Regions from separate parts of the Branchiibius hedensis genome, predicted to be linked through region 3. Evidence: riboswitches for the same ligand, from Rfam matches in the RefSeq annotation. Region 3 holds a riboswitch; each other region holds the start of a gene.

Region 1 (4,002 bases), 2.9 Mb from region 3:
TTCGAGGGGGTGCTAGCTGGTCGGATTTGGACAGCAGTGGCGGGTTTGCGCGCGGCAGACCAGCACCTGGCGTCCAGAGCCGGGGGAAGGTGGGGGTGGTGAGGGGATCGTGCGCGGTCTACAGCACCGCGGACAGGAAGGCTCGGGTGCGCTCGTGCGACGGCTTGTCGAGTACGTCGCTCGGCGGCCCTTGCTCCAACAGCACCCCGTGGTCGAGAAAGACGATGCGATCGGCGACCTCACGGGCGAATCCGATTTCGTGCGTGACGATCACCAGGGTGCGACCGCTACGAGCGAGGTCGCGGATGACCGCGAGCACCTCACCGACCAGCTCCGGATCCAGGGCCGAGGTGGGTCGTCGAAGAGGATCACCCCGGGATCCAGAGCCAACGCGCGCGCGATCGCGACCCGTTGCTGCTGCCCACCGGACAGTTGCCGCGGGTAGGCATCGACCTTCTCGGCGAGGCCGACCTGGGCGAGCAGTTCTTCAGCCCGCCGCCGCGCGGTCGCCGCATCGGTCTGACCTGTCGCGACCGGAGCGGCCGCGACGTTCTCCAGCACCGTCAGATGCGGGAAGAGGTTGAAGGACTGGAAGACGAAGCCGATCCGGGCCCGTTGTTGCAAGATGTCGCGCTCGCTGAGTTCCTTCAGATCAGAACCGTGTTCGCGGACACCGATCAGTTCATCACCCACCTGCACGTAACCCAGGTCCGGCTTCTCCAGGTGGTTGATCGTGCGCAACAGCGTCGACTTCCCGGACCCGGAAGGGCCGATGATGACGACGACCTCACCCGGCCGGACGGTCAGGTGGACGTTGTCGAGAACCACGTTGTCGGCGTACTTCTTGGTCACGCCTTCGACCTGGATCCCGGCGGAGGCGACGGTTGCCGTGCTCATGCCGCCACCGCCTTGCGACCGAGGAACGCCCGCAGCCGTTGTAGCGGTGTCGGCGGCAGGGTCCGGACGGCTCCGCGGGCGTAGTGCCGCTCGACGTAGAACTGCACCACCGACAGCACACTGGTGAGGATGACGTACCAGACGGTCGCGACCAGCAACAGCGGGATGATGTCGCCCGGGTAGGTGCTCCCCAGCGTCTGAACTTGCCCGAAGAGGTCGAGCAGCGAGACGTAGAAGACCAGCGAACTGGCCTTGATCAAGCCGATCAGTTGGTTGACGAAGTTCGGCACGATCGAGCGAAGCGCCTGTGGCAGAACGATTTTGCGGAACTGGTAGCTCTTCGGCAGACCCAGCGCCGCTGCCGCTTCGTGCTGCCCCTGGTCGACCGACAGGATGCCGGCACGCACGACCTCCGAGCCGTAGGCGGCCTCGGCCAGGGACAGACCGATGATCGCGAGCGCCAGGTCGGTGGCCAGCCGGGACTCATCGAAGCGGAAGAACTCCGGCCCGAACGGAACGCCCAGACTGATCGTCTTGTAGAGCGCGCCGAAGTTGACCAGGAAGAGCAGGATCACGATCAGCGGGATCGACCGGAACAACCAGGTGTAGGTCCAACTCACCGCGCGCAGTAGCGGGTTGCTGGACAACCTGGCCACTGCGAGGACCAGCGCACCGAGAAAGCCAAGCACCGCTGCAGCGAAGGTCACTTTGATGGTGATCCAAAGCCCCTGCAGCACAACGGGCCTGGTGAACCAGTAGCCGAAGCGGTCCCACTGGAAGAACGGGTTGGTGATCAGGGCGTTGAGCGCCATGGCGACGAGGACTGCCACGACGGCCGCGGCCACCCAGCGCAACGGATGGCGTTGCGGGATGACACGGCGCGGGGCATCAGCGGTCGGCGGCGCGTCATCGGCGACCTGCGCGACCGCCGTTTTGGCGTAGCCGGGAGGTGAGGACATGGACGACTCCAACGGGTTCACCGAAGGCCACGGCCTCAGCCGACGACCTTCGTGACGCGGGCCGGGGCCAGCGTCAATGCGCTTGCCCGCGCGGGGTTCGCTAACGGGCCGGGCTTTCACCTGGAGCACCCCACCGCGGAACGAGGGTTGCTGGTCGACCAGCCAGGGCTTGTCGTCGACGCTCAATGCCTATCGGGAGAGTAGACATTGATTCCGTGGCCCGTCAACTCCGCAGGTCAGCCGTGCGCGATGATCGATCCGTGAGCGATTACGAAACCCTGGACTACAGCGTCGTGGACGGGATCTGCACGCTGACCCTCAACCGGCCCGAGCAGTTGAACTCCTTCACCGTCACGATGGCGAACGAGCTGGTCGACGCCTTCACCCGCGCCAGCACCGACGATGAGACCCGCGTCGTGGTGGTCACCGGCGCCGGCCGGGCGTTCTGCGCCGGCATGGACCTGACCAAGGAGGGCAACGTCTTCGGCCTCACCCCGGGGCTTGCGCCGACCGTGCAGGACCTGACCGAGCGCCTGGACGACCCGGTGATCTTCGAAGGTGTCCGCGACACCGGCGGCCGCGTCTCGCTGGCGATCTACGCGTGCACCAAACCCGTGATCGCCGCGATCAACGGCGCCGCCGTCGGCATCGGCGCGACCATGACGCTGCCGATGGACATCCGCCTGGCCTCCACCAAGGCGCGGATCGGATTCGTCTTCGGTCGCCTGGGGATCGTGCCCGAGGCCACCTCGTCGTGGTTCCTGCCGCGCATCGTGGGCATCTCCCGCGCCCTGGAATGGACGTACGCCGCGGACATCCTCTCCCCCGACGAAGCCTTGGCGGGTGGCTTGGTCCGCTCCCTGCACGAACCCGACCAACTGCTGCCCGCGGCGTACGCCCTGGCGCGCACGTTCATCGACGGCCGCTCGCCGGTCGGTATCGCGTTGACCCGGCAGATGATGTACCGCAACAGTGCGCAGCCGCACCCGATCGAAGCGCACCGGATCGACTCCCTGGCGATGTACTACACCAGTTTCGCCGACGGCGAGGAAGGCGTGCGCGCGTTCTTGGAGAAGCGCGACACCGAGTTCACCGGTCGCACGTCCAGCGACATGCCGCCGTTCTACCCCTGGCAGGAGTAGGGCCTCACCTGCGCCGCGCGCGGAAGAAATCGGTGAGAATCTGCGCGCACTCGGCCTGCCGGATCCCACCGACTGCGTCCACCCGGTGCGGTGACGGGTTCTGCGCGATGACGTCCCAGGCGCTGCCACACGCGCCGGCCTTGGGATCCCACGCACCGAAGACGATGTGCGAGATCCGCGACTGCATGATCGCCCCGGCGCACATCAGGCATGGTTCGAGCGTGACCGCGATCGTGCAGTCATCGAGCCGGTAATGCCCCAGTGTCGCAGCCGCTGCCCGGATCGCAACGATCTCGGCATGCGCCAGCGGATCCGCGTCTGCCACACGGCGATTCGGGCCCACTCCGATGACGCCACCGCCGGCGTCGACGATGACCGCGCCCACCGGGACGTCATCGGTGGTGAGCGCGACGCGAGCCTGGTCCAATGCGAGACCCAGCCAATCGGCGTACGGCGACACGTCCACAAGTCCTCGGGTCGCGCCTCTACCCTCCCCTCGCACTGACGACGCGCGGCGTCCGCTCCGCTCGGCTTCCTCGGCTCGGTCGGCGCTCACAAGTAGAGTCTCAGGCATGCGCGTCCTCGTCGCCAATCACCCGCTGATCGCCCACAAACTGACCTACTTGCGCGACAAGGAGACCGACAGCCCGACGTTCCGTCGGCTGGCCGACGAACTGGTCACGCTGCTGGCCTACGAAGCCACCCGCGAGGTGCGCGTCGAACCCAAGGACATCGTGACTCCGGTCGCCCCGACCACCGGGATCAAGCTGAGCAACCCCAAGCCGCTGGTCGTGCCGGTGTTGCGCGCCGGCCTGGGCATGCTCGATGGCATGGTGCGACTGCTGCCGTCGGCCGAGGTCGGCTTCCTGGGGATGCAGCGCGACGAGGAGACGTTGCAGGCGATCACCTACGCCAACCGGCTGCCCGATGTGCTGACCGGGCGGCAGTGTTACGTGCTCGACCCGATGCTGGCGACCGGCGGCACGCTGGCGATGGCGATCCGA
Region 2 (4,002 bases), 2.1 Mb from region 3:
GGCGCCCTCGCCAGGGACCACGTGCGCCTCTTCGCCGTTCTCCGCGCGGTAGGTGCCGGCGATCAACGCCAGGATGTCCGCGACCTGCTCGGTGTAGGGCTGCGACGTCGCTCCGGGCTGCTTCAACAGCGCCTGTGACAAGGCGATCCGTGGCGAGCCGAGCAACTGCGAGTAGTCGAAGGCCGGCGGGATGACCAAGCCGTTGTCCAGGACACGACCTTCTGGCGCCTGCGGTGTGCGCGTCTCCGAGCCCGGCGGCTTGCCACCGGAGCGTCCGAGGCCGAGGTCGAAACGACCGGGGTGCAACGTGTCCAGCAGGCCGAACTCCTCGACCGTGGACAGCGCCGTGCGATGACCCAATTGCACTGCAGCAGAGCCCAACCGGATGCTCTCGGTGGCACCGGCAACCAACGCGAGGACGACGGCCGGCGACGTCCCTGCAACACCTGGATTGAGGTGATGCTCGGCGAACCAGTACCGGGCGTAGCCGAGGGACTCCGCACGCTGGGCGAGGTCGATGCTGTTGCGCAATGCCTCCGGCGCATTTGAACCGGTCGAGATCGGCACCAGATCCAGCACGGACAACGGAGTCGTCACGGTGTTGTTGGTCGCGCCTCTGGCCTCGGCTCCGGGCCTCGCTGCGCTCGTTTCCTCGCCTCGGTCGGCGCTCACGACGCAACGCCTTCCACGATTCCCTGCTCGGTCTGCGGCCGCAGACCCAGGTTCTCCCGCAACGTCGCGCCCTCGTAGTCAGTGCGGAACACGCCCCGCTCCTGCAACAACGGCACCACCTGGTCCACGAACGGTGCAAGACCGTCGGGGTGATGTGCGGCACCAGGATGAAGCCATCGCTGGCGTCCTGTTGCACGTAGTCGTTGATGGTCGTCGCGATGGTCTCCGGCGAGCCGACGAAGTTCTGCCGCGCGGTGACCTCGATGATCAGTTCGCGGATCGACAGCTTCTCCGCCTCGGCCTTGGCCCGCCAGGAGCGTGCCGTCTCGAGGATGTCGTCGTGCCGACGCACACTGGCCCGACCGCGCGCGATCGTGTGCTCGCCCAGGTCCGGATCCTCCTGCGGCAGTGGACCATCCGGGTCGTAGTGCGACAGGTCGCGGTTCCACAACTGCTCCAGGAACCGCAGAGCGGTCTGCCCGCTGACCTGCTGCCGGCGCACCTCGGTTGCCTTTTCCTGCGCATCGGCATCCGTGTCGCCAAGCACGAAGGTCGCTGCGGGCAGGATCAGCAGGTCGTCGCGCCGGCGACCGTACTTGGCCAGGCGGCCCTTGACGTCCTCGTAGAACGCCTTGCCGTCCTCCAGCGTCCCGTGCCGGCTGAAGATCGCATCCGCCGAGGAGGCCGCGAACTCCCGACCATCGTGGGAGTCGCCGGCTTGGAAGATCACCGGGCGACCCTGCGGCGGGGACGGCACGTTGAAGCGGCCACTGATGTCGAAGTGGTCGTCATGGTGGCCGTAAGCACCAGCGTCGACCCGCGAGACGAATTGCCCCGAGTCGACGTCCGCGAGCAGATCCGACGGACCCCACGAGTCCCACAACTCCGCAGCCGTCTGCAGGAAGGTCCGGGCCCGCTCGTAGCGCTGATCCTGCGGGAGGAAGCCGCCGCGGCGGAAGTTCTCACCGGTGAACGCATCCCAGGACGTCACGACGTTCCACGCCGCACGCCCACCGGACAGGTGATCCAGCGACGCGAATTGCCTTGCCACGTCGTAGGGCTCGTTGAAGGTGGAGTTGATCGTGCCGGTCAACCCAAGGTGCTCGGTCACCGCGGCCAGCGCCGCCAGGATCGTGAACGTGTCCGGGCGGCCCACGACATCCAGGTCGTAGATCTTGCCGTTCTGCTCCCGCAAGCGCAGCCCCTCAGCGAGGAACAGGAAGTCGAACTTGCCGCGCTCGGCGATCTGCGCGAACCGCTTGAAGGAGTCGAACTCGATGTGGCTACCCGCCTGCGGGTCGCTCCACACCGTCGTGTTGTTGACGCCCGGGAAGTGGGCGGCCAGGTGGATCTGCTTGGTCATGTCCGTGTTTCCTCTCAGGCGGCGTAGCGGTTGGCGGGCCGGACAAGGCCGAAGTGCCCCCGCAAGGTGGTGGCGTCGTACGCCGTCCGGAACGCTCCGCGCCGCTGCAACTCGGGCACCAGGGCGTCGGTGATCTGGCTCAGGTCGTGCGGCAGGGCACCCGGGCGCAGGCGCACCCCGTCCAGGCCCGCGGACTGCCAGTCCAGGATCAGGTCGGCAAGTTCGCCGGGAGTGCCGACGAAGATCGTTGCGTCGCTGTGCAGTTCAGCCCCATCACGTACGTCGAGCCGCTCCTTGCGCGCGGCAGCGGCGGCGTACGTGTCGTCCAGGAAGACGACGACGTCGCCGAGGAGGTTGACCTCCCCCGCGGTCCGGCCGGCCTGTGCCGTGGCGGCGCGGACCGCGGTGGAGATGTTGTGGGCGTCCGCGGCGTCGGCCGGGGTCACGAACCCCAGATCCGCACTGCGCGCGAGCAATTCGTAACCAGCCTGCTGATGCACCAGCAGCGAGACCAGTGGCTGCCCCTGCGGTGGCCGCGGCGTGATCGAGGGGCCGCGGACGCTGAACTCGGAGCCCTCGAAGTCGATGTAGTGCAGCTTCTCGCGGTCGACGAAGCGACCGGTTGCCACATCGCGGATCTCCGCGTCGTCCTCCCAGCTGTCCCAGAGCCGGCGCAGCACTTCGATGTAGTCCTCGACCTCGCCGAACAGGATGCGGGTCAGTGCCGCTGGCACCCCGTCGCCGGGCAGCTCGGGCACCGGCCGCCGCCCGACGTTGCCGTACTCCTGCGGGCTGACGCTCGAGCGCACCCGGACACCGGCCCGACCGGTGCTGACGTAATCCAGCGTCGCAATGGCCTTCGAGACGTGGAACGGCTCGGTGTGCGGAGCAACCACTGTCGGCAGCAAGCCGATGTGCGAGGTGGTCGGTGCCACACGGGCGGCCACGAGGTTGGCGTCCAACCGGCCACGCACCCGGTCGGTCCGCTCGCTGGCGGCCTCGTGGTGGTCGGCCTGTTGGCTGAAGCCGTCCTCGATGGTGACGAGGTCGAGCAACCCGCGCTCGGCCTGCTGCACCAGGTCGGTCCAGTAGCGGGCGGTGAACAGTTCCCCCGGACGGGCGTCCGGCTCGCGCCAGGCGGCCGGGTGCCAACCGGCACCATCGAGGGCTACGGCCAGATGAAGGTCAGACATGGTTATCCCATCTCTTCCGGGCATCGCGGTCGGCGCCGCCATGCACATTCGCGCTTGCACCTCCGGTCGGAAGTGCCGGGTCATCACCTGGAGCACCCCACCGCGCAGGAGGGTTGCCGGTCAGCAAGCCAGGGCTTGTCGCTGACACTCATAACCATTTGTGAGGCTAGAACAAACCAGCCGTGATGTCTAATCCCTACTCTCAGAGTGGGATTTGAGGGCCATGTCAGCGAGGGAGCCAGGCGTCCTCGACGTCGTTGAGCCGACGCACCTTGGCCGGCAGCGCACCGGTGAGCAGCTGCTGCACCGTCACCTCATCCAGCACCTGCCGCAGACTGGACCGCACGGCCACCCACAGATCGGGCAGATGGGAGGCCACCCCGCCGTACGTCGTCTCATGCGGCCGCAGGCCCCGCACCTCCGCGAGGGGCCCGTCCACGGCGCGCAGAATGTCGCCGATGGCAATCTCCGATGCCGGCTTGGCCAGGGTGTAGCCACCCGCGCAACCACGCTGGGTGCGGACAATTCCGGCCCGGCGCAGGTCGCCGAGAATGGCCTCGACGAACTTACGCGGCATGCCCTGGTCCTGCACGATCGCGTCGATCGTCAGCAGGTCGGGGGCACGGGCGGCCATCTCCAGGGCAGCACGCACGGCGTAGTCGCTTTTCGCCGAAATCTGCACGGCCATCCTCCGTCGACGCAGGGTTCTGGAGTCAGCCTAACCGGCTCTCCTAACACCCATCGGTTCAGTAGGCATTTGCCATGCCGCGGTGT
Region 3 (4,002 bases):
GCCGGCGTAGGCGTCCGGACCGGGGTGCGCACTGGAGTGGTGCACATCGCCCTCGAAGACATCCATCCCCTCGATCTGCGGCATCCGCGGCTTGCCGGACATCCCGGTGGCGAACACCAACTGGCTGGGCCGCAGCGTCACCGGCTGTCCGTCGCGCTCGACCTCGACGGTCCACTCCTCCCGCTCCGCCGACCAGGTCGCCTTCTTGGCCTCGGTGTTGCTCCAGTACGGCACCTCCATCACCTTGACGTAGGACTCCAGCCAGTCGGCGATCTTGTCCTTGGGCGCGAAGACCGGCCAGTTGTCCGGGAACTTCAGGTAGGGCAGGTGGTCGTACCAGACCGGGTCGTGCAGACACAGCGACTTGTAGCGGCCGCGCCACTGGTCGCCCGGGCGGGGATGCCTGTCGATCACCAGCGCCGGGACGGACAACTGCCGCAACCGCGCACCCAGGGCGATGCCGCCCTGGCCGCCCCCGATGATCAGCACGTACGGCTGGGTGGTGGAGCCGAGCGACTCGGCCTCCTCCTGCCGCCGCTCGGCCCAGGTCGTCCGATCGCGGGTGGCGCCGTGCTCGGCACCCTTGGGGCGACGTACGCCGCGTGGTTCCTCATATCCCTTCAACTCGCGCAGGGCGGTGAGCAGCGTCCAGGCCTTGTCCTGACCGTCCTCCTCGGTCAACCGGACCAGTCCCTGCCCACGGCCGACGCCGGTCTCGAACGTGAACCACGCAGTCACCACCCCGTCGTCGTCGGTGGGCGGCTCGCTCGTCGCGAACGACGCGGGATCGGTGCGCTCGAGCGTCTCGGCGAGCAGATCTCCGACACCCTCGCGTCCCTCCACCGTGGCCAGGTTCCAGGTGAACGACACCAGGTCGCGCCAGTAGCTGTCGGTGGCAAAGAGAGCCGTCGCCGCCGGGATGTCCCGGTTGCGCAGTGCGGTCTCGAAGGCGGCCAACCAGGCGTCGGCGCGTGACTGTGCGTCAATCGCCGTTTCAGTCGGATGCTCGGCAGTCTGGGTCATGGGCTCTCAACTCCTTCATGTCGTACGGTGTGATCTACAGCACACTGCCCCGCACCCCCGGGGCGGAACCGTTGCAGCACGTTGCATGCGACGAAAGTGAGTTCTGATGACGTCAGCGGCAGCCGTCGCGCCCGGTGTGGACCTGGGCCTGCACGCACGGCAGTTGGTGCGTTTGCACGATGCCGTCATGTCCGGGTCCAAACCATCAGAACGCCCCCGTCCGGTCGTCGCCCGCTCGTGGGCCCGAATGATGTCCCTCGGCCTGGATCCCGATCGCCCGTTGCACCGCGACATCCTGCCGATCGACCAGGTGCACGCCCGGCGCTCGGACAGTGCGCTGGCGTTGGTTGCCGACCGGATCCGAACCGTGCTGACCAGCGTCGCCGACGCCTCGCTCTTCATCGTGGTCATCACCGACCGGGATGGTGTCATCCTGTGGCGGGAAGGTTCGCCGGCCATTCTGCGACAGGCGGATTCGCTGGGCTTCGCGCTCGGGGCGCACTGGTCGGAGACCTACGTAGGCACCAACGCGATCGGCACCGCACTGGCCGAGCAGGCTCCTGTGCAACTGTTCTCCGCCGAACACTTCGAGCAGCGCCAGCACCCCTGGTACTGCACCGCTGCTCCGGTTCATGACCCGAGGGACGGCTCGCTGTTGGGGATCGTCGACGTCAGCGGCCCGGCCATGACCTTGCACCCGGCGCTGGTGGCGCTGGTGGACAGCGCTGTGCAACTGGCGCAGGGTGCGCTGTGGCAACACCATGAGCAGCAGTTGCGTCGGCTTCGTGAGCGGACCAGTCACCTGATCGCGACCGCCGGCAGTCCGCTGTTGCTTGTCGACGACCACGGTTGGGTGGCCCACCGGGAGGGCGTCAGCGTCCGCGATCGCATCGCCGCGCCGCGGGCCGATCGACTGCTGGCCGTGCCCGGTCTGGGCATGTGTTTTCCCGAGCGCGTCGGGGACGGCTGGTTGGTGCGCCCCGCGCCGAGTCCGCGGCGGCTGTCCGCGCGACTGGGCCGCGACGACACGCTGCACCTGTCTGGTGACGATGACCAGCCGTGGACGGTGCCGCTCAGTCGCCGCCACGCGCAGATCCTGCGCCTGCTGGTCGGCACGCCCCTGGGTCTGACCGCCGCTGCGTTGAGCACCCGGTTGTACGGGGACAGAGGTCACGAGGTGGCGGTCCGGGCTGAGATCAGCCGGTTGCGGCGGGCCGCTGGCGCCCTCATCGTGGCAGCGCCGTACCGCATTGCGGACGGCATCGACGTGGTGTGCGACTGATCGCGCCGCACGCTGCTACAGTTTTTTCCAGGTCAAGAGTCTCAGTCCTAAGCCCCGGCTGACTGAGCGGCAACCCTCCTCCGCGGTGGGGTGCTCCGGGTGACGACCCGGCCGGATCGCAGCAGCGTGACGGCAAGCGCGGACCAGTTCTCCGCTCGCCCCCTTTTCGGCGCGCTCGCTGGTCCCTAGGACCGACGAGGAGCATCGCTATGAGCACAGTCACGAGCATCACACGTACGCCGAGCAGCGGCTTCACCGATCACGCCCCGGGCGTGCTCCCCAGCCCCGAGCACCCCAGTTCGCGGCGGTTGAGCATCGTCACGGATCTGCCCCGCCGCAGTGGCGGGCCGCTGACCGCGACCGGTCTGCCCCGCACGGTCGCCCACGAGATCGGCGTACCCACGGTGCACCGCACGGTCGTGGACATCGCCAACTTCGACCACGGCGCGACGACCCCGGCCCTGGTCGCCGTCAAGGAGGCAGTCGACAAGGTCAGCCCGACCTACGGCTCGGTGCACCGCGGCGCCGGCTTCGCCAGCCGCATCACCACGGCTTGGTTCGAAGAGGCCCGCGCCGAGGTCGGCCGGTTCGTCGGGGCCCGCCCGGGCGATGAGGTGATCTTCACCCGCAACACCACCGACGCGCTGCGGCTGCTCGCCCACGCATTGCCCCAGGACGCACAGGTTTTCGCCTGGCAGTCCGCCCACCACGCCGCGCTCCTGCCGTGGCCGGCGGAGCACACGACGGCGCTGCGGGTGCCGGGCAGTGTGCAGGAGGCCGCCGACCTGCTGCGCACGGCGTTGACCGCCGCCGACCCGCAGGCGCCCAAACTGGTAGTGCTGACCGGCGCGTGCAACGTCACTGGCGAAGTGTGGCCGGTACGCGAACTAGCTTTCATTGCAGCGCAGTTCGGCGCCAGAGTGGTCGTCGACGGTGCGCAGCTGGTGCCGCACCGGGCCGTGGACCTTGACGACCTCGGCGCGGATTGGATCGCGTTCTCCGGTCACAAGATGTATGCGCCGTACGGTGCGGGCGCCCTCGTGGGCCGCGCCGACTGGCTGGACGCCGCCGAGCCGTACCTTCCGGCAGGCGGCGCCACGCACACTGTGTCCGGCGACGGGATCCAGTGGCACACCGGGCCGGCGCGGCACGAGGGCGGGACCCCGAATGCGTTGGGCGCCATCGCCATTGCGGCCGCCTGCGTGACACTCGCCCGGCACCGCGAGACCGTCGACCGGCACGAGGAGGCGTTGGCGACCCGACTGCGCGACGGCCTCGGCCAGATCCCCGGCGTCCGCATCGTTGCAGCGCTCGGCGCCGACCGCCCGAACGTGGGCGTGGTGACCTTCACGGTGGACGGATGGGACAGTTCGCTTGTCTCGCAGGTGCTTTCGGACGAGGACGGCATCGCGGTCCGTGACGGACGATTCTGCGCGCACCTGCTGTGTGACACCGTCGTGGGGCAGAGCGCTGCTGCCGTGCGGGCCAGCCTCGGACTGGCGACGACCCCTGATCACGTGGAGCGGTTGATCGCCGGCGTACGCCGATTGGTCACCTCCGGCTCCGCGTTGCCCTACCGGCACGTGCCCGGCCAGGGCTGGGAAGCCATCGGCGACCCGCGGGACCTGAGCCAGCCGCGGCCCTGGTAGCGGCCCACCCGCGCTCCTCCCCCACTTTTGCAGCGCAACTCACCTGTT

The links. Region 3 has a riboswitch for S-adenosylmethionine ahead of DR843_RS03705 (aminotransferase class V-fold PLP-dependent enzyme). Riboswitches for the same ligand answer to the same signal wherever they lie in the genome.
Region 1: another riboswitch for S-adenosylmethionine. It lies ahead of DR843_RS17785 (amino acid ABC transporter permease); the one in region 3 lies ahead of DR843_RS03705 (aminotransferase class V-fold PLP-dependent enzyme).
Region 2: another riboswitch for S-adenosylmethionine. It lies ahead of DR843_RS13830 (LLM class flavin-dependent oxidoreductase); the one in region 3 lies ahead of DR843_RS03705 (aminotransferase class V-fold PLP-dependent enzyme).

The regions. Positions count from the first base shown of each region.
Region 1 is NZ_UESZ01000001.1:3,646,085-3,650,086, reverse strand. Features, by position in the region: partial or broken gene DR843_RS17790 (amino acid ABC transporter ATP-binding protein) at 119-897, opposite strand; gene DR843_RS17785 (amino acid ABC transporter permease) at 894-1,856, opposite strand; SAM riboswitch class IV at 1,930-2,046, opposite strand; gene DR843_RS17780 (crotonase/enoyl-CoA hydratase family protein) at 2,117-2,998, shown strand; gene tadA (tRNA adenosine(34) deaminase TadA) at 3,003-3,458, opposite strand; gene upp (uracil phosphoribosyltransferase) at 3,571-4,002, shown strand, end outside.
Region 2 is NZ_UESZ01000001.1:2,854,987-2,858,988, forward strand. Features, by position in the region: gene DR843_RS13820 (LLM class flavin-dependent oxidoreductase) at 1-672, opposite strand, end outside; gene DR843_RS20865 (hypothetical protein) at 669-800, opposite strand; partial or broken gene DR843_RS13825 (NtaA/DmoA family FMN-dependent monooxygenase) at 866-2,035, opposite strand; gene DR843_RS13830 (LLM class flavin-dependent oxidoreductase) at 2,050-3,228, opposite strand; SAM riboswitch class IV at 3,274-3,384, opposite strand; gene DR843_RS13835 (RrF2 family transcriptional regulator) at 3,455-3,916, opposite strand.
Region 3 is NZ_UESZ01000001.1:737,024-741,025, reverse strand. Features, by position in the region: gene DR843_RS03715 (NAD(P)/FAD-dependent oxidoreductase) at 1-1,023, opposite strand, end outside; gene DR843_RS03710 (GAF domain-containing protein) at 1,130-2,305, shown strand; SAM riboswitch class IV at 2,336-2,450, shown strand; gene DR843_RS03705 (aminotransferase class V-fold PLP-dependent enzyme) at 2,515-3,954, shown strand.